DNA from 2 places in the Planococcus antarcticus DSM 14505 genome. Region 1 is predicted to be linked to the other one. Evidence: a T-box and tRNA genes for the amino acid it is inferred to sense, from the RefSeq annotation. Region 1 holds a T-box; the other holds one or more tRNA genes.

Region 1 (11,979 bases):
TTGTTTTGATGCTCAAGTCATCTCTGTAAAGCGTAATATCAAGTTCGCCTTTCATGATTGGGCGCCCTTCGATTTTTTCGATTTTTTCAGCCAGTCGCTTAGCGATAAACGCGCCGCGCGTTTTAATGCCGACTAATATACAATCATCGATGCCTTTATTGCGTTCGATGATTTCATGTGCAATACGCGTTATCGCTCGGCTAATTGCCTGTTCGTCTAGAATATCTGCTTTTTCCACCATGAGATCCGCTCCTTTTTTGCAAATAAAAAACCTCTTGCCTGAGAGGCAAGAGGATAGATGCGCAGAAAATTCAACACGGAAGACAGACTTCCGGCTTGCGTAAATACCTTTTCAGCCTCTCTGGACTGTTTTTAAAGGTGTTCATTATTCGATTCGTTTTTTTAAGTATAAAGAAAGAAGATCCCTTTTGTCAATCCTTGTCGCGAAGAGATTCTAGAAGTTCTGAAAATTCAGCTGGTGGCTCTGCAGAAAACTCCATGTATTCATTGGTTTTCGGATGAACAAATCCGATGACTTCCGCGTGAAGAGCTTGGCCACCAACATCCATTGTTTTCTTCGGTCCATACTTTGGATCTCCAACAAGCGGATAACCAATGTATTTCATGTGAACACGGATTTGATGAGTTCTGCCTGTTTCCAAGCGGCATTCTACTAATGTGAAATCACCAAAACGTTCCAATACTCGGAAATGTGTTACGGCATGCTTTCCTTTATCCACAATTGCCATATTCTGGCGTTCTTTTGGATCGCGCGCTATCGGTGCCTGAATTGTTCCTTTATCATGAGGAATGTGACCATGTACCAATGCTACGTATTTGCGGGTAACGGTCTTTTTCACTAATTGATCAACTAATGAAGTATGAGCAACGTCATTTTTCGCTACCATTAACAAGCCAGATGTATCTTTGTCGATTCGATGAACAATTCCAGGACGCACAACGCCATTGATTCCTGAAAGATCTGTACAGTGATGCATCAAGCCATTTACCAACGTTCCATCGGCGTGTCCTGGAGCCGGATGAACAACCATCCCTTTTGGTTTATTAACGACGAGTACGTCTTCGTCTTCATAGACAATCTCCAAATTCAAGTCCTCTGGCACTACATCCAGCTCTTCAAGCTCTGGAGGCGTAACAATAATGATATCCTGTAACCGTACTTTGTAATTTGGTTTTACGATAATGCCGTTGACTTTTACTGCGCCTTCTTTGACCCAGTTGGCGATCTGCGAGCGTGACCAATCTTCATCTATCGATGACACGGCTTTATCTACTCGTTCGCCTGCCATTTCTTCTGTAATTTCAATTGTTAAATCTTCCATCATTAAGACACCTTTTTCTTTTGTTGTTTTTCGTCATAAATAATAAAGATAATCATCAACACAACACCGATTGTTAAAGCAGCATCTGCAACATTAAATATCGGAAAATCGTATTTGATCACCGGAATCAGCACATCGACAAAATCGACGACTTCTCCGCGCAGCATCCGATCGATAAAATTGCCAACAGCTCCACCTAAGAGAACCATCAGGCTTAGCTGAAACAAAGGCTGTCCTTGTGCATGTTTATGAAAATAGTAAAGAATTCCGGTGATGACCGCCACGGTAATGATGGCAAACAACCACATCTGCCCCTCAAGCATTCCCCACGCAGCCCCGCGGTTACGGTGCGACAGCCAGCCGAGGTAAGGATCAATTACCGAAATCCGTTCACCCAGTTCCATATTTTTCAGGACCAGCCATTTGGTCCATTGGTCTACTGCAATTATCACTAATGCGATTCCATAATAAATAAACATCCATATCCTCCGTCAATTCATCAGTCAATCTATTTTAACACAATGTTGAGGAAAAAAGTAAAGGTCTGAAAAACCGGATACCCGGTTCTCCAGACCTCTTCTGTTTATTAATCTATGGTTTTGCTTAAGCGTACTGCGTTTCTACAACACTTGCGCAGCGAGGGCATAGGGCTGGATGTGCTTTGCTTTGGCCAATTTCTTCAGAAATTGTCCAGCAACGTTGACATTTTTCGCCTTCAGCTTTTTCGACTGTTACAGAAACTTCATTTAGTTGAACAGCATGTTCCGGAGCATTATCTTGTGTACCGCCGTATTCATATTTCGATACGATAAACAATTGAGCAAGATTTTCATCAATTGAAGCCAGTAATGTCGCAAGTTCTTCATTGCCGTAAACGGTCACTTTCGCTTCCAGAGATTTACCGATTGTTTTAGCTGCACGTGCTTCTTCTAATGCTTTCAACACATCGTCGCGAACGTCCATAAAGCGGCTCCACTTTTCATCAAGCCCTTCAAATGCCGCATTCGAAACAGCTTCTGGGAAGTCAGTCAATTGAACACTTTCTTCTTCTACAAAGCTCAAGTAAGACCATAGTTCATCCGCTGTATGAGGAATGATTGGTGCAGACAATTTCAAAATTGCCATCAACGAATCAAACATAACCGTTTGCATGGCACGACGGTGAGGATGATCTGCACTTTCGATATAGACAACATCTTTCGCTACGTCTAAGTAGAACGAGCTTAGATCGTTAGCACAGTAATTGTTCAAGGCGTGATAGATTGTCGAGAATTCGTATGTTTCATACGATTTCCGTACTGTTTCTACCATTTTTTGCAATTTCATCACCATGTATTGATCCATTTCACGCATGTCTTCAAATGCAACGCGGTGCTCTTTTTCGCTAAAGTCAGCTAAATTTCCGTGAAGGAATTTCAGCGTGTTGCGGATTTTCCGGTAAACTTCTGAAACTTGCTTGAAGTTTTCATCAGAAACACGAACATCTGCCGTATAATCTACAGAAGCAACCCAAAGACGCAGAATATCCGCTCCCATTTGGTTCATTACTTTTGACGGTACAATGACATTCCCAAGCGATTTACTCATTTTACGGCCATTGCCATCCAGAGTAAAACCATGGCTCAAGATGCCTTTATACGGTGCGATGCCATTGATAGCGACACTTGTCGTTAGTGAAGAGTTGAACCAGCCGCGGTATTGGTCAGATCCTTCAAGATAAAGATCTGCTGGATACTGCAAGTCTTCACGCTCTACAAGAACACCTTGGTGGGACGATCCAGAATCAAACCAAACATCCATGATATCCGTTTCTCTAGTGAACAAGCCGTTCGGGCTGCTTGGATGAGTAAATCCTGGCGGTAATAATTCTGCGGCCGAACGCTCAAACCAAATGTTCGATCCGTTTTCACGGAACAAATCAGCAATATGGGCAATCGTTTCTTCTGTGATGATCGGATCGCCATTTTCAGCATAGAATACTGGAATCGGAACGCCCCATACACGTTGGCGCGAGATATTCCAATCGCCACGGTCGCGCAGCATATTGTAAAGACGCGTTTCGCCCCATGCTGGAGTGAACGAAGTTTCTCTGATAGCTTTTAGGATTTGGTCACGGAACGCATCAATCGATACAAACCATTGAGCCGTTGCACGATAGATTACCGGCTTTTTCGTCCGCCAGTCATGTGGGTACGAGTGTGTGATAAAAGAAAGTTTCTCAAGAGCGCCAGCATTATCCAACGCTTCCGTGATGGATTTGTTGGCTTTGTCGTAGAATTCGCCTTCAAATCCAGGCGCTTCATCTGTCATAACTCCGCGCTCATCAACTGGACAAAGAACATCCAATCCGTATTTCTTGCCGATTAAGAAGTCATCTTCCCCGTGGCCAGGAGCTGTATGGACACAGCCTGTACCCGAATCTGTTGTAACATGTTCTCCAAGCATCACCAGTGAAGCGCGGTCGTATAATGGATGTTTTGTCAGGATATGTTCCAATTCAGCTCCTTGTAATACGCGAATAACTTCGTAGTCTGTCCATTCCAATTCTTCGGCGACTTCTTTTAATAGCTCTTGTGCGACGATATAAAGAGAGCCATTTACGGAAACTTCCGCGTAATTCAATTTGGCATGCACAGAAATCCCAAGGTTTGCTGGGATTGTCCACGGTGTTGTTGTCCAGATTACTAATTTTGTACCTTCCGCTAATACACCTTTACCGTCAGTAACAGGGAAAGACACGTAAATCGAAGGAGATTTTTTATCGTGATACTCAATTTCTGCTTCAGCAAGTGATGATTCACTTGACGGGGACCAATAAACGGGTTTTAATCCTTTATAGATATAGCCTTTATTGGCCATTTTACCGAACACTTCAATTTGACGCGCTTCGTATGCCGGTTTTAATGTGACGTAAGGATTGTCCCAATCACCGCGTACACCGATGCGTTTGAACTGAGAACGCTGACTATCGATTTGTTGATACGCATATTCTTCGCATAGCTTACGGAATTCCGCTAACGACATTTCTTTACGGTTAACGCCTTTGTTTGTTAACGCTTGTTCAATCGGCAATCCGTGCGTATCCCAGCCTGGAACATATGGCGCATGAAAGCCCATCATAGAACGAGAACGGACGACCATATCTTTTAATACTTTGTTTAACGCATGACCCATATGCAAATCGCCGTTCGCATAGGGAGGTCCATCGTGAAGAATAAAGAAAGGACGGTCTTTCGTCCGGTCTAATACTTTTTTGTAAATGTCCATCTCTTCCCACTTTTGTTGCATTTCCGGTTCCCGGTTTGGCAAATTGCCGCGCATTGGAAAATCGGTTTTCGGCATTAATAACGTATCTTTGTATTCCATTTCTATTCCTCCTGTAGGCATAATAAAAAGCCCTCATCCCTGGAAAGGGACGAGAAGCTTTGACTCGCGGTACCACCCTTGTTGCAGCTAGATGGCTGCCACTCGATCACCGTAACGTGGCGTAGACGAAATTGGGTACTGTCGTTCACCAATTCTGCTCAAGAGTGATTTTCATCCATGCGTCCGTATCAGGCTTTCACTATCCCTGATTCGCTAAATCGTCCTTGCATAGCCTACTGTCTCTATCAGCGCGTTTTTTTGTATGTCGTAATTATAGAAGTAGAAAGTCTCAGAGTCAAGAGTTCGACTCTTCTTTGTCCTTCTCGATTTTCTCTAAGTTCTGAGTATCGATATCGTATTCTAATAAGGTTTCCCAATCATCTGTTTCGATCAAATCCAATTGGGCTTCGACTAGCATTTTAAAGCGATTTTTGAAAATACGTGATTGCTTTTTCAACTCTTCAATTTCTGTCGCGATGCGGCGTGCTTTAGTCAACGACTCATTGACGATGCGGTCCGCATTCTTCTCTGCTTCCTTGATAATCAATTCGGCTTCTTTCTGCGAGTTGCGACGCACTTCTTCTGAAGCTTCTTGGGCCACAAAAATCGATTTTTGTAATGTCGATTCAATTGTATTGAAATGACCAACCCGCTCATCGGTAGTACGCAAACGTTCTTCAAGTGTTGACTTATCTTTCAGTAGGATTTCATAATCTCTCATAACTTGTTCCAGGAATTCATTTACTTCATCTTCCTGATATCCTCGGAATGCTCGGCTGAATTCTTTGTTATGTATATCTAACGGGGATAATGGCATTGAGTAAACCTCTCCTTAACTTGTCATCTTATCTTTCTATTATACAGTTCATGACATTAAATTTCAGTATTATTTTGCATTTTCTCAAAGCTGCCTAGTTTTTAGCTTCCAGGCGGCCAACCTGCAATCGTACTTTGTCCTTTTTAGTGCGGCCTTCGATCATAATCAACCGCACACGTCCGTAGCCTCTTGAAGAAATCATATCCGATTCGTGCAGTTCGAATGATGGCTGCTCCTGGAGAGTCCAGTTGACTTTTACTTTTCCTCCATGAATCAGTGCAGACGCTTTCTGGCGGGAAATATTATAGACCGAACTCATAACCGTATCCAGTCGCATCGAGCTGACCGTATACGATTCTTCTGTCCATTCTTCGCTCGTATCGATCAATTGCTCTATTTCTGTTACTTCATTTAATTGAATTTTCACCTTCGCAGCGCTGATAAAATTACTTTCCAGATACGGACTGATTTCATTCATAACAGCGAGTTGGACACGTTCATTGTCGATACGGATATCTCCGAATTTGCTGCGATCGAGCCCGAGTGACATCAATGATCCTAAAATATCTGGATGGCGCAAATTGACAAATTTTGACGGATATTTCAATTCAAAAACTGTAATACTGAAATCTTCTTGTTGCGGTTCAAAATAAGAAGGATACAGCAATACCCGCTGTCTTTCTGCATTTTTAAAAACCCCCGAAGACATCATTTCCACATCACTCGATCCCATCACGGCCTCGACGATAAAACGCTGGCGAGGATCCAGAAAGTCAGTTAGCTTTGGTGAATAACGATCTTCCACTTCACGAAGCCATCCTGATACCTGTTCGATAAACTGCTGCTCTTCTTTTCTGAAATGTTGAAATATCTCTTCCATGCAAATGCTCCTTCACGTTTGATCCGTTTTTCAAGAGAAAAACCTCACGTGACGTGAGGTTTTGAATTAAATGAGGTAACCAGCCAGTACAAGAATACCTTGGCTTGCTAAACTTAAAGTGAAAATCGCAACAATCGGTGAAATGTCGATCATGCCGATTGGCGGAATAAAGCGTCTGAATATATCCAAATACGGATCCGTGATTTTGGAAATCATTTGGCCGAATCCCGATTCCTTGATGCTTGGCACCCAACTCATGAAGACGCTGACAATCAGGATATAGAAATAGATGTTAATTGCCGAAAGCAATAAATCCACAAATACTGTCATATTATTTTAAGGCACCTCTCTTATTGTTGATCATCGTAATAATAATCTGAAATAGCGCCATCCACTTCTACAGTGTCTGGTACACACAGGAAGATGTCAGTTCCGATGCGTTGAATATCTCCGCCAAGGGCATAAACTGTTCCACTTAAAAAGTCGATGATTCGAAGACCCTGATCTTTTTCGATACGCTGCAGATTGACAACTACAGCTTGCTTGCTTTTCAAGCTTTCTGCAATATCCTGTGCTTCAGCATAAACTCTTGGTTCTGCCAAGCTGACTTTTGAAGATTTTGAAGCACTCTGCAAACTGACTAAATTAGGCACAATGGTCTCCTCCACTTTCTGGCGCCGTTCTTTCGGTACTTTTTTCGGCTCTTGCATTGCAGCCGGTTTTTCATACCGCGGTGCTGGCTTTTGTTGTGTTGCAGATTGTTCCTGCGCTTGTTCTTCTTCGTACTCATCTAAATAAAAGAAATTTTTGAATTTATTTTTCACACTCATCGCTTTGCCTCACTTTCTGCCCCCACCAACGCTGTTCCAATCCGGACGAAACTTGCCCCTTCCTGAGCAGCAATTAAGTAATCATTGGACATGCCCATGGAGCATTCTGTGCATGGTGCATGGGTCCATTGTTTTTCTGACACTTGGAGTTGGAGTGATTTTAATCCTTTAAATGCCTCGCGAATAGCAAGCTCATCCGTCGTATTCGGCGCCATCGTCATTAACCCAACTACCTGGATTTTGTCATAAATCTCAAGTGATTTGATGAAATCAATTGTTTCGTTAGGTGCAATCCCGCTTTTTGACTCTTCGCCAGAAACATTCACCTGAACAAAACACTTGACTTGGTTGCTTGCCCGTTTTTGGATTTCTTTCGCCAAGCTCGAGCGGTCCAAGGAATGTAGATAATCAATTTCATTGATGACGTCTTTTACTTTTCTAGTTTGCAGATTGCCAATATAATGCCAAGACACACTTTCATCTATTGCTTCAAGTTTTTGCGATAATCCTTCAGGACGATTTTCACCTAAATGACAAATTCCCGCTCGGATCGCTTCCTTCGTGCGTTCCACGCCTACTTGTTTTGTAACTGCAATAATTTGTATGCCGTGCTTAACGGCGTTTAGCTGTTCGCTTATTTCTTCAAAGACTGGTTTCATAGGTTTCATACATTCACAACTTTTCTATAGGTGGTCAATCTATTATAACAAGATTTGGCTGATTTATCAATTAAGCCTGACACCAAAAAAACAGCTGCCCAACCGGCAGCTGTTTGGATTAACGTCTCTTTTGACGATTGCGTAAAAATGTTGGAATATCCAATGCGTCATCGTTATTTTTTTCCTGTCTTTGCGGTTCTTGATTGTAATAAGGAGGCTGTTCTTCACGGCGCTGCTCGTCGCGGCGTTGATCTTCACGACGAGCATCACGGATTGAAGGAGCCGGAGACTGTTGCTGAATCGATTGTACGCGACTTGAATTTAATCCGGATCCTCTTGGCGTTCTTGGTTGCAACTGCTCTTCATTAAAACCAGTAGCAATAACCGTCACAATGATTTCATCTTTCAAATTATCGTTGATAACAGAACCGAAAATCATATTTACTTCTTCGTCAGAAGCTGAAGCTACAATATCAGCTGCTTCTTGTACTTCATATAGGCTAAGGTTCGATCCCCCCGTAATATTCATCAGGACGCCTTTTGCACCATCAACAGAAACTTCAAGCAACGGGCTAGAAACAGCTTTTTTAGCAGCTTCTGAAGCACGATTTTCTCCTGAAGATACTCCGATTCCCATTAATGCAGAACCTTTGTTGGACATAATTGTTTTTACATCGGCAAAATCCAAGTTGATCAGTCCGGGAACGGCGATCAAATCGGAAATACCAGATACTCCTTGGCGAAGCACGTTGTCCGCTTCACGGAATGCTTCAAGCATTGGTGTATTTTTGTCGACGATTTCAAGAAGTCGATCATTCGGGATGACGATTAATGTATCAACAGATTCTTTCATAGTAGAAATCCCGCCGATTGCTTGTGTTGAACGTTTACGGCCCTCGAAAGTAAATGGACGTGTTACAACACCAACAGTTAACGCACCAAGTTCTTTGGCAATCCCGGCAATAACAGGTGCTGCTCCAGTACCCGTTCCGCCGCCCATACCTGCTGTTACGAAAACCATGTCGGCTCCGCGCAAAGCTTCTTCGATTTGTTCTTTGCTTTCTTCTGCTGCTTTTTTACCTACATCAGGATTAGCTCCAGCACCAAGTCCGCGCGTTAATTTCCCGCCGATTTGAAGGCGTACTTCTGCTTTTGAAAGGTTCAAAGCTTGTGCATCCGTGTTTACTGCAATAAATTCTACACCTTGAACTCCATGCTCGATCATGCGGTTTACAGCGTTATTACCGCCACCACCTACACCGATAACTTTAATTACGGCCAGTGCGTCAATATTTGTATCAAATTCCAACATTCTTTTTCCTCCTAAAATTGCTTAGCTTTTATGATGCAAGCTAGATACAATGTTGATTTTATTCAAAGAATCGATCAAACATCTTCTTGGCTTTAGTTACGACACCTTCGGAATTTTGTTTTGGCTGTTTTTGTTTCTTAGGCTGCTGTACTTCCTGATGCTCCATTTTTGCAGCTCCTGAAACAGCTCCGCCATTCCCTACACGGCCATAGAAGACATCTTCCATGTACGCATATTGAATCAGGCCAACTGCCGTCGTGTATTGAGGTTCGCGAACTCCAATGAATTCTGGAGTAAACAAACGGACACGTGTCTGTAGGATATTCCGTGCAAGTTCAGGCAAACCATCTAATTTGGCCATACCACCAGTTAAAACGACTCCTCCTGGCAGGTCTTGGACACCCAGACGATAAAATTCATCTAAAATCAGTTCGAAAAGTTCTTCCAGGCGAACTCCGATTATTTCAGATATGTATTTTTGGTTATATTGTTCGGTTGAATCCGATCCGATGACCGGTACCTCAAAAACTTCATCTTCTGAAGCATCTTCAAAAAATGCATGACCATGTTCGAGTTTGATTTTTTCAGCTTGATCTGTCGGTGTCTTTAAAATGATGGACAAATCTTTTGTAACGTGGTCGCCTCCAACTGGAATTACAGAAGAAGCAGTCAAGTGGCCTTCTTGGAAGATGGCAATAGATGTGGAACCTCCACCGATATCGATACACGCTGTACCATGACTTTTCTCGTCTTCAGTCAATGCATAGCTTCCTGCAGCAAGTGGCTGTACGTAAATATCACGAATTTCAAGTCCAGCTCTTTCTACACAGCGCAAGACGTTGTGTAAAATAGTTTTTGAAGTTGTCACCATTGTACCATCCATTTCGAGACGGATACCAATCATGCCCCGTGGATCTTTGATTTCACCCAAATGATCGACAATGTACTGCTCAGGAATGATGTTTACTAATTCTCGTTCTGGTGGAATTGACATTACTTGAGCAGCTTCTAGAACACGATCTAAATCGTCGTCGGTAATTTCCCGATTTTCACTATTCACTGCCACAATTCCTTTAACAGGCTGTAGCACTGCTTTGTTTGCAGGAATTCCTAATACAACTTCATGAATCGATTTGCCAATCATGCGTTCTGCTTGATCGACAGCTTTTTTAATGGACTGCACCGTTGCATCTATGTCAACAATCGCACCTTTTTTAATCCCATTGGATTTTACATTTCCGACGCCGATTACATTCAGTGACTTGTTGGCCATTTCCCCGATTAAAACTTTAACGGATGACGAACCGATATCTAGACTAACGTATAATTCTGATTGACTCAATTCGTGGCACCTCCTTATTAAACTGCTATACTTATATTCTATTGTAAATTGTGCACCTTGTCTAAGAAAATCGCAAAACTTAGAAAAATTTCCTTTGATTGTTCAAATTGTTTCTCTAACATCTTTCTTTTCAGCCCATTTCGCCAAAATTATGCGGCGAATGACCGCAATGTTCTGAAATAGCCGAACACCGAACGCGAAAATTGCGGCTAAGTATAAATCTACCCCTAAATGGACGCCAAGAAAAGCAAGACCGGCTGCTAAAGCAATATTAAAGAAAAATCCGGAGACGAATACTTTATCATCATATACTTGCTGCAAATGAGCTCGGATTCCACCAAAAAGCGTATCGAGTGAGGCCAATACAGCAATTGATAAATAATTGGCGTATTCTGGAGGAATTTGAATATCCGTTAGAAGCCCGAGCGATATTCCGAGTATTAAACCTAAAATGGACAGCCACATCGCTATTCCCCCTCTGATGCCTGTAAATAGTTGCTGTCTACAGCGCCGTCGTATGCCTCTATGACTAGCTCGTTTTGTGGCTCCGAAACGGTCATCGTCAAGTTATCGATATAAAAATCATCTAGAATACGGGACGCTAATAAATGATTATAAAGCTTTTCTGAGTCTTCCATCGTCTCAGAGATGATTTTTATCGAAAACGGCGGTGTTTCTAACGGTTTGGTATTAACAGTTGTTTGACCATTGATATCTCGGATGGCTGTTGTATTGATGATTCTTTTGCCGTCGATGGATACATAGAGGCCATTATAGCGATTAATTTCGTTGTTGAGACGTATAAGCAGATCGGGTGAAATCCCTGCAATTTCAAGTCCCATCGCAACCGCTTCCAACGAAGGTTCGACAAAAACTTCAATTCCAGGTCCGGTTGTCTCGGACAAGCCTGCAGCATTTCTCAGTTCCCCAGCGGTTTCCCGCAAAGCTTGCTCCGGACTGGCGTTCGCAGCCGCTCCGTATTTATCTAAAGTATCTTCAAGAGAAGCAATTTCAGACAACAATTGAGAATGAAGCTGTTTTTCGCGCGCCAGTTCCTGTCTGATTTCCCATACATCCCGCGTATCTCGGAGATTTGGTTCATTGATCGTGTTATATTGGATGGCCGCCATCAAGCCGATGATAAACAGTATCGCCGTAAATCGGGTGAGGATCCTTTTCTTCATACGTCTCCCCCTTTACTCATGATTCTGTTAGCAAAGCAGGCATTTCGATAACCTGCCCCTCATCCAATGTGACAATGATATTGTCATTAACCAATTGATCCATAATTCCACCAGTCAATTCCATTGAAGATGTTAATACTTCAGGCTCACCGATAGCTTCAATGACAAAAGGAGCTGGATATTGTATACCATCTACAGTGATAACCGGCCCCGTACAGACGATATACGAATTTCCATCAATGCGTT
Region 2 (11,979 bases), 1.2 Mb from region 1:
TTCGCTCAAAAAAATTTTGCCGTTTTCTACTGAAATCTCTGGTTCAATAATATCCTTTTCCCAGAAATGAGCGGAGGCTGAAAAATCACCTGGATAATTAATTCCCGGTAATGACGCTAAAGCCAAATTATGTGCTTTAGAAACACCAAATTCAATCATGCCACCGACCCACATGCCAATCGTATTCGCTTTGCACAGGTCAATAACCTTCAAGGTTTCCGTCCAACCACCGAGACGACTCATTTTCAAAACAATAATGTCGCCTGCTTCTAGGTCGATCATTTGTTGAACATCCTCCGCACTACAAATACTTTCGTCCAAACAGATCTTAGTTTTCAGCTGTTTTTTCGCTTGTGTATGCAAGTCCCATTGTCGTTCACCAAAAGGCTGTTCAATTAACGTAAAGCCGACCTCATCAAATTCCTTTAACCGGTCTAAACGATGTCCAGAAAAGCTTCCATTGGCATCCGCAAAAAACTGCAGTTCTGGATAAGCGTAGACCACTGTCTTTAAGAAAGACGGCTCTGAATCAGGATGAATCTTTATTTTGATACGTTGGTAACCAGCTTTAGCCGCCTGTGCTACTTGCTCTTTAATCTTTGAAGGATCTGCGGCCACCACGACACCTGCTGGAATTGATTGCTGAGTACCTCCTACAAATTTCCATAACGGCTCTTCTTGCTGCTTAGCGAACAAATCCCAAACTGCCATTTCAATAGCTGCTTTGGCCATGCGGTTGCCTTTGACAACTTTGAACAACTCCCAAACTTCTTGTGGATGCTCGATGGTTTTATTCGTCAGCACTGGCATTAAAACTTGCTCCAACACAAAACGGCAGCTCGAGATAGTCTCTTCATTATACCAAGGCGTTTCAAATGCAACACATTCCCCGTATCCGACGTCTCTCGAATCACCAGTAACTGCAACCACAATCACTTCCCGCTCTGTAACTTGCTGTAAAACCGTATTAAACGGTGTTTTTAGCGGTTGGCGGACTGTTTCCAAATGAATACCCTCAATTATTACAGCCATGCTCTCAGCTCTCTTCTTAGCAGCTTGTTCGAAGCGTTGCGCGGCAGCGCCTCGACAACTGACAGCCGCTTCGGCACTTTATAGGCAGCCAGCTGTTCGCAGCAATAAACCAGCAATTCAGCTACCGTTGTTTCTTTGCTCAGCACCACGAATGCCACGGGAACCTCGCCCCATTCTTCACTCGCTGCACCGCAGACACCCACTTCACGAACAGCTGGATGGGTCATCAATACTTTCTCAATTTCAGCTGGGTAAATATTTTCTCCGCCAGAAACAATCAGGTCCGAACGGCGATCTACTACGAATAAAAAACCTTCACCGTCCAAATAACCGATATCTCCAGTATGGAGCCAGCCGTCTTTTTGGACATTCCGCTCTGCAAATTTGCCGATATAACCCGGTGTCACTTGAGGACCTTGGATAAGAATTTCGCCTTTATCCCCCGGATTTTCTGCTTTGTCTATTATCACTTGATATAAAAATAACGGCTTACCGGCAGAACCAATTTTTCGTGTTGCGTCAGCCGACTGCAACGTAGTGGTCTGCGAAGAAGTTTCTGTCATGCCATATGTTTGCAAAACCGGAATTCCACATGCGGCGGCGCGCTCCATATAAGCGACTGGAACCGGACCACCTCCTGCAAGCACCGCTTTGAAACGGGGTGACGCCTGCACCGAAGCTTTTTCCATTTCGCTAAGAACACGTTCAAGCATGACACCGACGAGCGACATATGTGTCACGGTTCCATTATGGATTTCTTCTGCACTGCTTTTAGCATCGAATTTTTCATACAAACGCACACCCATGCCATAAATCAGCGATCTCATCAAAATCGAAAATCCACTAATATGAAATAGCGGCACTGAACAAAGCCATATATCTTCAGGAGCAATGCCGATATTCAGTGCAGAAGAAATGGCACTGGAAAAATGATTTTCCGCTGTCTGCCGTACACCTTTAGGATGTCCCGTAGTGCCAGATGTGTACATAATCGATAGCGTCTGATCTTTCTGCCACTGCTTTTCTGGTTCGCAACGAACCGGCATTGTATCGTCCAATTTACTAAACAAGATAACTTTTGAAGATACGATTTTTTCCTTTAGCACATCGTCTACTAAAATAGAATCTACTTGAGCATCATCAATTTGATAGGCTAACTCGCCAGTTGCTAGACGTTCATTGAGCATAACCATTTCACAGCCAAGATGAAGGCAACCATACATGACAAAGACAAACTGAGGATTCGACTTGGACAGAATTGCCACACGCGACTCTGCCTTTATTCCAAGTGCAGTCAGTTTACCTGCATAAGCAAGCGCTAAGTCGTTGATTTCTGAAAAGCTCCATTGCTGTTCTTGGAATGATAAAGCCATTCGGTCGCCGCTCAAATAACTCCGCTGGCTCAACCAGTTTGGATAGGTCATCTAAAAAATCCTTTCTTTAAAAAAAGCTGTCCCCTGAGAGGACAGCTTTCAATTATTCGAGTAATCATGGGAAACGTGGGAATTGACCAAAGTCCGGTTTGCGTTTTTCTTTAAACGCATCGCGACCTTCTTTTGCTTCGTCTGTTGTGTAATACAACAAAGTTGCGTCTCCGGCCATTTGCTGCAATCCAGCAAGGCCATCCGTATCAGCATTCATAGCCGCTTTCACAAAACGAAGTGCAGTCGGACTCATTTCGAGCATTTCCTGACACCATTGAACTGTTTCATCTTCTAGCTGATCAAGAGGCACGACCGTATTCACTAAGCCCATGTCTAGTGCTTCCTGTGCATCGTATTGACGGCATAGGTACCAAATTTCGCGTGCTTTCTTGTGACCAATAATGCGTGCCAAGTAACCAGAACCGTACCCCGCGTCAAACGAACCAACGCGTGGGCCTGTTTGACCGAATCGTGCGTTATCTGCTGCAATTGTCAAGTCACACACAACGTGCAAAACGTGCCCGCCGCCAATTGCGTAGCCTGCTACCATGGCGACAACCGGTTTTGGAATCACACGGATCAAGCGCTGAAGATCTAACACGTTCAAACGTGGAATCTCGTCTTCTCCAACATAGCCACCATGTCCGCGTACGGATTGGTCTCCACCTGAACAGAAAGCTTTTTCGCCTTCTCCAGTTAAAACAATAACGCCTACTTGGGCATTATCGCGTGCACGAGAAAATGCATCGATCAATTCGTGAACCGTTTTCGGACGGAATGCGTTACGCACTTCCGGACGATTAATGGTAATTTTAGCAATGCCGTCAAAAATTTCATACTTGATATCTTCATATGTACGTTCTGTAATCCACTTGCGTGTCATGTTTTTCCTCCTTAGTAGGTCAAGCTTAAATACTCTCTTACTATTGTAGCAAATTCAGCAGGTTTTTCCACATGTATCGCATGTCCCGCATCGATAGTTTTATGAATAGCATTTGGCATCAGCCCAGCCATCTCCTCAGCAATCGACTCAAACTTCAAATCCAACTGTCCTGTCACCAATAAAACTGGGATTTCCAGCTTCGCTAACTTATTCCAGTAAGATATTTGCGCACCAGTTCCCATACCTCGCAGGCTGTTTGCAAGTCCTGTTGGATTTTGAGACAGCCGCTCTTCACGAATAGATCGTTTGACCGCATACGGCAGAGATTTTTGGCTGTCAAACAAAGAAATGTTTTCCCAACGATCAACAAAATTTACTATTCCTCCAGCAATAATCCGTTCTGCCAGCCTCTCGTCACGCATCCGACGTTCCTGCCGCTCTGCGTCAGACCGAAGTCCAGGAGAAGCACTTTCCAGCACGAGTCTTTTGATTCGCTCTGGAAATCTGCAGGCATAAGCCAGTGCTGTCCGTCCGCCCATCGAATAGCCCACAAGCGTTAAACAAGCCAAATTCAACTGACTGAACAATGCATCCAAATCTTCCAGCTGCCGTTCCATTGAATAAGAATCAATCATTTCTGGACAATCGGTTTCACCATGACCAATCAAATCAATCAAGACGACTTTAAACTCATTCCACGATTTTGTAATCGGCTGCCAGCTCTTAGTACTGCCCGTAAAGCCATGCAGAAAGACAACCGCTTCCTGCATGTCTCTATTAGTCATTTCAACATGATAGTGGACTCCGTTAATATCGAGCTTCATTGCTTAGCTAGCTCCTCGCCAAAGCGGGTCCATAATTTTCGGTGCGTTATGACATTCTTCTGACGATCTGTGAACACTTCAATGATTTTCACAGCTTTGTCTTTCGGCTGATCCAACGCTTCTGCCAATTGTTCTACCGTTTCCACAGCTACATATTGCGTATCATACATTTTCGCTACGTCGCCGAAAGTTAAACCCGTCGGTGTACCGAACAAATCCTCAAAATAACGCTCTTCTTGAGACTGGGGGAGATAAGAGAAAATACCGCCGCCATCATTATTCATGATAACAATCGTCAAATCCGTTGCCTGCATTTTGGACGCAATCAGACCGTTCATATCATGCAAGAACGATAAGTCGCCGATAAATAAGTAGGCCGGCCGTTGTTTTGCCGCCTGGACACCAAATGCTGTTGACACAACACCGTCAATGCCGTTTGCACCGCGGTTGGCATAAATCATGACATCCCGCTCAGTCGATTTAAAGAAGGTATCAACATCACGAATCGGCATACTGCTACCGACGATTAAATCGCAGGCATCTAATCGATCAAAAAATATTTTTGCTAAGATGCCTTCATCTAGCTCCTCCTGGCAGTGGCGGCTAACAACTTCCCAGTATAAGGCTGAAGCAACCGTCCATTTTTCCTGATAAGGGTTCTTTTTTTTCATCTCCAAAGGCAACTGCCATAAGCCGTTTGCCGAAGCCTGAATATGATGCGTAGCAACTGACTGCGCGTCCCGTAACATCGGACTTTCATCGAACACAACATAGACTTCCGGTTTCGCTGCAGCTAGGAACAAAGTCAACGGTTTTGAAACCGGCTGAGGTCCGACCCGGATAACCGCTTCAGGCACTACCTCTTCCTTGAATGCTTCATTTTTTAATAAGGCATCATACGAATCGATAATTAGATCTTTTGCTTCAGAAGGCATATTGCCCCTCAGATTCGACAAAGGATCCGCAAGAACCGGCCAATTAAGCTTATTGATAAAGTCCCAGAACTCAGGCGGCATCGGTTTTGTCATTTCTCCGACAATCAACAGGCCCTTTTTCTTTTTCATCAGCCTCTGAAAAAATTCACGGCTTTCAGGAGATAAAGACATGTCTCCACCAAAATGGGCGATTTCCCCACCACTTTCGTAAGTCTGTTCAAAATCGATGCGCAGTGGTTCACGGAATGGAACATTGACATGTACCGGGCCTTTCGGTTCGCTGCTTGCACTCTGGACAGAACGATGCAGATGGCGAGACAAGAACGCCAATTGGTTATCTGTTTCCGGCATCGGCAAATCCGTCGCCCATTTGACATGCGTTCCGAACAAATTGACTTGGTTGATCGCTTGCGGCGCTCCAACTTCCCGCAACTCATGCGGCCGGTCTGCCGTCACGACAATTAAAGGCACGCGCGCATAATACGCTTCGACAATCGCTGGGAAATAATTAGCCGCTGCAGTTCCAGACGTGCACAACAGCATCACGGGTCTGCCAGACGCTTTCGCCATGCCCAGCGCAAAATAAGCCGCTGAACGTTCATCGATTTGCCGGTATACTGTCAAGCCTTCCTGCATCATACAGGCATAGGCGAGCGGTGTGGAACGGGATCCCGGACTGATTACAGCATCCAACACTCCAAGCCCGACCAGCGAATGGGTAAATGCAGATACATATTCTGTTAACGCTTTACGACTCGTCACTCAATTGACCTCCCAATGCCCGAAGCATCGGTCTGAATTTAACCCATGTCTCGTCATACTCTGATTGCGGCGTGGAATCTGCTACAATTCCACCGCCCGCATATAAATAAGCTCTTTCGCCATCCAACAAAGCCGACCTTATCGAAACAGCAAATTCGCCATCACCTTTAGCATCAATCCAGCCAATTGGAGCTGCATAATAGCCACGGTTCATCGCTTCGTGCTCGCGGATCATCTGCAGCGCCTTCAATTTCGGCTCTCCGCCAAGCGCCGGTGTCGGATGAAGAACCTCCACCAAATCAAATAAGGTTGCGCCTGGTTTTAACTCGCCTTCAACCGGTGTATACAAATGCTGAATGTCCCTGATCTTCATTAATTTTGGCAATTTAGGTACGACCATCCGGCTGCAATTCGCTTCAAATACATCGCTGATCATCTTGACCACAAATTGATGCTCAGCCCGATTTTTCGGATCTTTCAGCAAGGCTTCGCCAAGTTCGGTATCCTTCTCAACCGTCTTGCCGCGCGGAGTGGAACCTGCTAAACATGTCGAGAGTGCTTTTTGGTCTTCTACTTTTACCAACCTTTCAGGAGTTGCTCCAAAGAAGAATTGCTCTTCCGCTTCCAAACCGAACAAGAAACTTTCAGGCTGTTCATTGGAAACCTGATACAACGCAGAAGAAGGCGAAAATTTGTGTTCAAATTCCAACTTCAGCGTCCGTGCAATAACGACTTTTTCCACTTTTTTGGCTTTAATAATATCGGTAACCTGCTGAATGGAATCCAGGTACTCTTCTTTTCTTAGTTCTATGCGGCCAGTTGCCTGTGGTTTATCATATTTATCGACTTCAGATACCTGTGCCGCATGGATCAGTTTATCACGTTCTTTACGCATCGCATCAAATTCTGCATAGCTCTCTTGTTGTTCCGTAATTAAATGAATGCTGACAAAAGCCTGCTCACCTTTTAAAACCAACTGAAAAGTTGGCACCGCAAAATAAGCCTGTGGAAACCGTGTCCATTCACTCGATTTGCTATTTAAGGGATCGAACGAAAATCCTCCGAATAGGACTGGCTGGACAGAACTTTCTTCATTGACGATTTGTTTGCAAAGGTTCTTCCAGTCATCCTTGATTTTCTTAAATCGCCCTGTTGCTTTGTTTGTAGAAAGGACATGGGCATGTCCGATTCCAACCAACGTGAAGGTCTTTTCACGATTCTGCCAGTACATGCGTTTTCCTAAGTATTCATCTCCCCCGGCTTCAAAGAATGCCAATGCTGACATGCGAGTGACTTCGATTGTTTCGGTATAAAAACGGTAGCCTTCGTAATGGCTTTCCGTAGATTTTTGGGTCGATGAAGACGATTCTGAATTCACCTGATTACCTCCGTTTTAAGACAAGAGTCTCGTTTATTCCACTTACTTTTCTACTTTTTAATATCTACCTTCTATCATACTCTTTTCTGCTAAAATCAGCACATCATTTGCTGTATTCCCTTCTATATTTGAAGTACAATGAACAGTGGAAAGAATTAAAGGAGAGATAGATATGACACATTCACTACAGGCAGACAGCGGATGGCGCGTCTGGTGGCAACTAACCCGGCCCCATACTTTAACCGCATCCTTCGCTCCTGTCTTCTTAGGAACGATGATTGCTTTAAATCATTCCCCGATCGACTGGATTTTATTCTTGGCTATGCTTGTTGCAAGTTTATTGATTCAGGCAGCTACTAATATGTTCAACGAGTATTATGATTTCGCTAGAGGCTTAGATAATGAAAATTCTGTCGGCATCGGCGGCGCAATCGTTCGGAACGGAGTCAAACCGAAAACCGTTTTAGCGTTAGCTCTAATGTTCTACGGGATCGCCGCGGTCATCGGCATCTATATTTGTTCACAAACCAGCTGGTGGCTTTTGGTTGTTGGCGGAGTAGCGATGATGATCGGCTATCTTTATACTGGCGGACCTTATCCCATTGCTTATACTCCTTTCGGTGAGCTCTTTTCCGGAGTGGTCATGGGCTATTTAATTGTTATCATTGCCTTCTACATTCAAACTGGAATGGTTACATGGGAGGCTTCTTTACTTGCTGTACCGAGTACTTTGCTGGTAGCTGCAATTATGTTGGCCAATAATATCCGCGATATTGTCGGAGACGAGGAGAGCGGCCGTAATACGCTTGCAATATTAGTCAGAAGACCCGCAGCAGTAAACATTCTAATGATGTTCTTCATACTAGCCTATGCTTGGATTGTAATTTTAGTGATCACAGGGACGCTGACACCTTGGGCTTTACTGGTATTCCTCAGCGTGCTAAAACCTATCAAAGTCGTCCAGATTTTCAAACACTTCACGGCACCGCTAAAAGTGATGCCCGCGATGAAGGATACCGGTAAAACAAATACATTTGTCGCGTTTTTACTTGGAATCGGATTGCTGATTGATTACCTTCTATAATAAGATGCTTAAAAAGGGATTTCTATGGAAATCCTTTTTTTATATCCAAATAATACTTTGAAGAACTGAATACTTGCGCTATAGTGGATGAATAATTTATATGCTTTTGTTTTAGGAGGACATAAGGTGAAACCTATTATTTTCGGTATTATCGTAGCTTTTTTCTTTGCTTTTACTTTTTTGCTGAACGCTACGACGGAAACAGTTGGCGGAAGCTGGATTGGGAGTGCCTCTCTTCGCTATATTTTTATGGTGCCCTTTTTGCTGATGATCGTTCTTTCCCGAAAAAATCTAAAGCCCCCTACTACAAGAGATGAGCAAAAATAAAGAAGCTTGGGTGTTATGGAGTTTTATCGGATTCGTTTTTTTTATGCTCCCTTGTGTTTTGCCGCTGCCTATTCTCCTAGCTCGTTGATTGCAGGAACATGGCAAATCACTATTATTGCGGATACTCTCCTTACACCCTTATTTTTAATTACCGCACATAGTAATAAAGACAACGTTTATATGCGAAGGAAAATCCCTTCGAAAGGCTTACTGATTTCTTTTATCATATTAGCCGGGGTATGTCTGATGCAGGTAGAACATATAGCAGCCGTTCCTTCTGCGACTTTATGGTTTTGTTTTATTCCCGTTATTATTGCTACTTTTGCATATCCATTGGGCAATAGAAAAATGATGGATCCATGCGGTGATAGACTGGATGCATATCAACGAGTTTTAGGAATGACATTAGCGAGTTTGCCTTTTTGGCTAATGTTATCGCTTTATGGACTGATCGCTGTCGGTGGTCCGACTGCTTCGCAAAGCTACCAAACCTTTATTGTAGCAATCAGTTCCGGAGTCATTGCTACGGTGGTTTTCTTTAAAGCCACGGACTTAGTCAGGGGAAACATGTAGAAATTAGGTGCAGTCGAAGCCATACAATCGTTGGAAGTTTTATTTGCTTTGTCTGGAGAAATTCTTTTCTTGTCCATCGCCTTGCCATCCAACTTATCTTTGATTGGCCTTCTATTGGTGATGTTAGGCATGATGGTTCACAGCTACGTTTCCGGTAAAACGAAAAAAAGAGTCATGCAATTGAATGCATGACTCTTATCGATGATGACCCCTACGGGATTCGAACCCGTGTTACCGCCGTGAAAGGGCGGTGTCTTAACCGCTTGACCAAGGGGCCAAATACTGGCGGAGAAGGAGGGATTTGAACCCTCGCGCCGGTTGCCCGACCTACACCCTTAGCAGGGGCGCCTCTTCAGCCACTTGAGTACTTCCCCAGTTTGGCTCCGAAGGTAGGACTCGAACCTACGACCATCGCATTAACAGTGCGGTGCTCTACCACTGAGCTACTTCGGAATGGTGGGCCTAAATGGACTCGAACCATCGACCTCACGCTTATCAGGCGTGCGCTCTAACCAGCTGAGCTATAGGCCCATATGTGTATATATATGGAGCGGGTGAAGGGAATCGAACCCTCATCATCAGCTTGGAAGGCTGAGGTTTTACCACTAAACTACACCCGCAAAAGTGGTGGGTCAGGACGGAATCGAACCGCCGACACTTAGAGCTTCAATCTAATGCTCTACCGACTGAGCTACTGACCCACTGTATTGAATAAAAATGGCGGTCCCGACCGGGATCGAACCGGCGATCTCCTGCGTGACAGGCAGGCATGTTAACCGCTACACCACGGGACCATTTGGTTGCGGGGGCAGGATTTGAACCTGCGACCTTTGGGTTATGAGCCCAACGAGCTACCGAACTGCTCCACCCCGCGATAATAATATAGATATTAATTCTAGCACACGCTTCATTAATAATTGTCCACACATTTTAAAAATATGGAGGAGGAAGAGGGATTCGAACCCCCGCGGGATTTGACTCCCCTGTCGGTTTTCAAGACCGATCCCTTCAGCCAAACTTGGGTATTCCTCCGTGATAAAATACATATGGTGGACCTTGCAGGACTCGAACCTGCGACCGGACGGTTATGAGCCGTCTGCTCTAACCAACTGAGCTAAAGGTCCTAAAAAAGTGGCGGCAGAGGGGATCGAACCCCCGACCTCACGGGTATGAACCGTACGCTCTAGCCAGCTGAGCTACGCCGCCGAGATTTTTAATGTGATAAGTTGGTGGAGCCTAGCGGGATCGAACCGCTGACCTCCTGCGTGCAAGGCAGGCGCTCTCCCAGCTGAGCTAAGGCCCCATTGTTTGGTCGGGAAGACAGGATTCGAACCTGCGACCCCTTGGTCCCAAACCAAGTGCTCTACCAAGCTGAGCTACTTCCCGAACTGAGTTGCTGAGTGTAAAAATATGGTGCGCCCGAGAGGACTCGAACCTCTAACCGCTTGATTCGTAGTCAAGTACTCTATCCAATTGAGCTACGGGCGCATATAAGGGATTCATCTGGTTTGCATAAATGGTGCCGAGGACCGGAATCGAACCGGTACGGTAGTCACCTACCGCAGGATTTTAAGTCCTGTGCGTCTGCCAGTTCCGCCACCCCGGCTAAGGGTCGGTATAATGTGCAAAAAAAATATGGAGCGGAAGACGAGGTTCGAACTCGCGACCTCCACCTTGGCAAGGTGGCGTTCTACCACTGAACTACTTCCGCAAAAATGGTGCGGGTGAAGGGAGTCGAACCCCCACGCCCGAAGGCGCTAGATCCTAAGTCTAGTGCGTCTGCCAGTTCCGCCACACCCGCGTGGCAATGATTCAATTAAAATGGTGAGCCATGAAGGATTCGAACCTTCGACCCTCTGATTAAAAGTCAGATGCTCTACCAGCTGAGCTAATGGCTCATTTACATGAGTGGTGCCGGAGAAAGGACTTGAACCCTCAACCTACTGATTACAAGTCAGTTGCTCTACCAGTTGAGCTACTCCGGCGAAAGAAAAAATGGTGGAGGATGACGGGATCGAACCGCCGACCCTCTGCTTGTAAGGCAGATGCTCTCCCAGCTGAGCTAATCCTCCGATAAGTATTGCCCAGCGACGTCTTACTCTCACAGGGGGAAACCCCCAACTACCATCAGCGCAAAAGAGCTTAACTGCCGTGTTCGGGATGGGAACGGGTGTGGCCTCTTTGCCATCATCACTGGACTATTTGGTTTTGAAAGACAAGATTGATTATACCAATCTCACAGGTTTTTACAAGCTTTTTCATAAAAAAACTTTTCCTTATTCTTTCAAAACTGGATAAACGACATTGACCCATTGAAATTCCTTCATGATACATTGTTTGGTTAAGTCCTCGATCGATTAGTATTCGTCAGCTGCACGTGTCGCCACGCTTCCACCTCGAACCTATCTACCTCATCGTCTTTGAGGGATCTTACTTGCTTGCGCAATGGGAAATCTCATCTTGAGGGGGGCTTCGTGCTTAGATGCTTTCAGCACTTATCCCGGCCACACATAGCTACCCAGCGATGCCCTTGGCAGAACAACTGGTACACCAGCGGTGTGTCCATCCCGGTCCTCTCGTACTAAGGACAGCTCCTCTCAAATTTCCTGCGCCCGCGACGGATAGGGACCGAACTGTCTCACGACGTTCTGAACCCAGCTCGCGTACCGCTTTAATGGGCGAACAGCCCAACCCTTGGGACCGACTACAGCCCCAGGATGCGATGAGCCGACATCGAGGTGCCAAACCTCCCCGTCG

What was found. A T-box is a leader RNA that pairs with one kind of tRNA and senses whether it is charged. The one in region 1 lies ahead of ileS (isoleucine--tRNA ligase), so its partner is inferred to be a tRNA-Ile.
Region 2: it has a tRNA-Ile gene. The T-box ahead of ileS (isoleucine--tRNA ligase) is inferred to sense a tRNA for this amino acid. The anticodon was not compared.

The regions. Positions count from the first base shown of each region.
Region 1 is NZ_CP016534.2:2,435,569-2,447,547, forward strand. It holds gene pyrR (bifunctional pyr operon transcriptional regulator/uracil phosphoribosyltransferase PyrR) at 1-238, opposite strand, end outside; gene BBH88_RS12205 (RluA family pseudouridine synthase) at 432-1,343, opposite strand; gene lspA (signal peptidase II) at 1,346-1,822, opposite strand; gene ileS (isoleucine--tRNA ligase) at 1,947-4,709, opposite strand; T-box leader at 4,752-4,967, opposite strand; gene BBH88_RS12220 (DivIVA domain-containing protein) at 5,005-5,526, opposite strand; gene BBH88_RS12225 (YlmH family RNA-binding protein) at 5,621-6,406, opposite strand; gene BBH88_RS12230 (YggT family protein) at 6,473-6,736, opposite strand; gene BBH88_RS12235 (cell division protein SepF) at 6,757-7,236, opposite strand; gene BBH88_RS12240 (YggS family pyridoxal phosphate-dependent enzyme) at 7,233-7,904, opposite strand; gene ftsZ (cell division protein FtsZ) at 8,014-9,207, opposite strand; gene ftsA (cell division protein FtsA) at 9,266-10,549, opposite strand; gene BBH88_RS12255 (small basic family protein) at 10,652-11,014, opposite strand; gene BBH88_RS12260 (DUF881 domain-containing protein) at 11,017-11,733, opposite strand; gene BBH88_RS12265 (DUF881 domain-containing protein) at 11,750-11,979, opposite strand, start outside.
Region 2 is NZ_CP016534.2:1,284,584-1,296,562, reverse strand. It holds gene menC (o-succinylbenzoate synthase) at 1-1,032, opposite strand, end outside; gene BBH88_RS06510 (o-succinylbenzoate--CoA ligase) at 1,023-2,456, opposite strand; gene menB (1,4-dihydroxy-2-naphthoyl-CoA synthase) at 2,521-3,339, opposite strand; gene menH (2-succinyl-6-hydroxy-2,4-cyclohexadiene-1-carboxylate synthase) at 3,351-4,163, opposite strand; gene menD (2-succinyl-5-enolpyruvyl-6-hydroxy-3-cyclohexene-1-carboxylic-acid synthase) at 4,160-5,860, opposite strand; gene BBH88_RS06490 (isochorismate synthase) at 5,847-7,238, opposite strand; gene BBH88_RS06485 (1,4-dihydroxy-2-naphthoate polyprenyltransferase) at 7,411-8,322, shown strand; partial or broken gene BBH88_RS06480 (DMT family transporter) at 8,449-9,414, shown strand; tRNA gene BBH88_RS06475 (tRNA-Glu) at 9,428-9,499, opposite strand; tRNA gene BBH88_RS06470 (tRNA-Ser) at 9,506-9,596, opposite strand; tRNA gene BBH88_RS06465 (tRNA-Asn) at 9,601-9,675, opposite strand; tRNA gene BBH88_RS06460 (tRNA-Ile) at 9,677-9,753, opposite strand; tRNA gene BBH88_RS06455 (tRNA-Gly) at 9,769-9,842, opposite strand; tRNA gene BBH88_RS06450 (tRNA-Phe) at 9,848-9,923, opposite strand; tRNA gene BBH88_RS06445 (tRNA-Asp) at 9,941-10,016, opposite strand; tRNA gene BBH88_RS06440 (tRNA-Met) at 10,020-10,096, opposite strand; tRNA gene BBH88_RS06435 (tRNA-Ser) at 10,162-10,254, opposite strand; tRNA gene BBH88_RS06430 (tRNA-Ile) at 10,270-10,346, opposite strand; tRNA gene BBH88_RS06425 (tRNA-Met) at 10,355-10,428, opposite strand; tRNA gene BBH88_RS06420 (tRNA-Ala) at 10,450-10,525, opposite strand; tRNA gene BBH88_RS06415 (tRNA-Pro) at 10,532-10,608, opposite strand; tRNA gene BBH88_RS06410 (tRNA-Arg) at 10,634-10,710, opposite strand; tRNA gene BBH88_RS06405 (tRNA-Leu) at 10,740-10,828, opposite strand; tRNA gene BBH88_RS06400 (tRNA-Gly) at 10,859-10,933, opposite strand; tRNA gene BBH88_RS06395 (tRNA-Leu) at 10,939-11,023, opposite strand; tRNA gene BBH88_RS06390 (tRNA-Lys) at 11,045-11,120, opposite strand; tRNA gene BBH88_RS06385 (tRNA-Thr) at 11,132-11,207, opposite strand; tRNA gene BBH88_RS06380 (tRNA-Val) at 11,219-11,294, opposite strand; rRNA gene rrf (5S ribosomal RNA) at 11,305-11,420, opposite strand; rRNA gene BBH88_RS06370 (23S ribosomal RNA) at 11,560-11,979, opposite strand, start outside.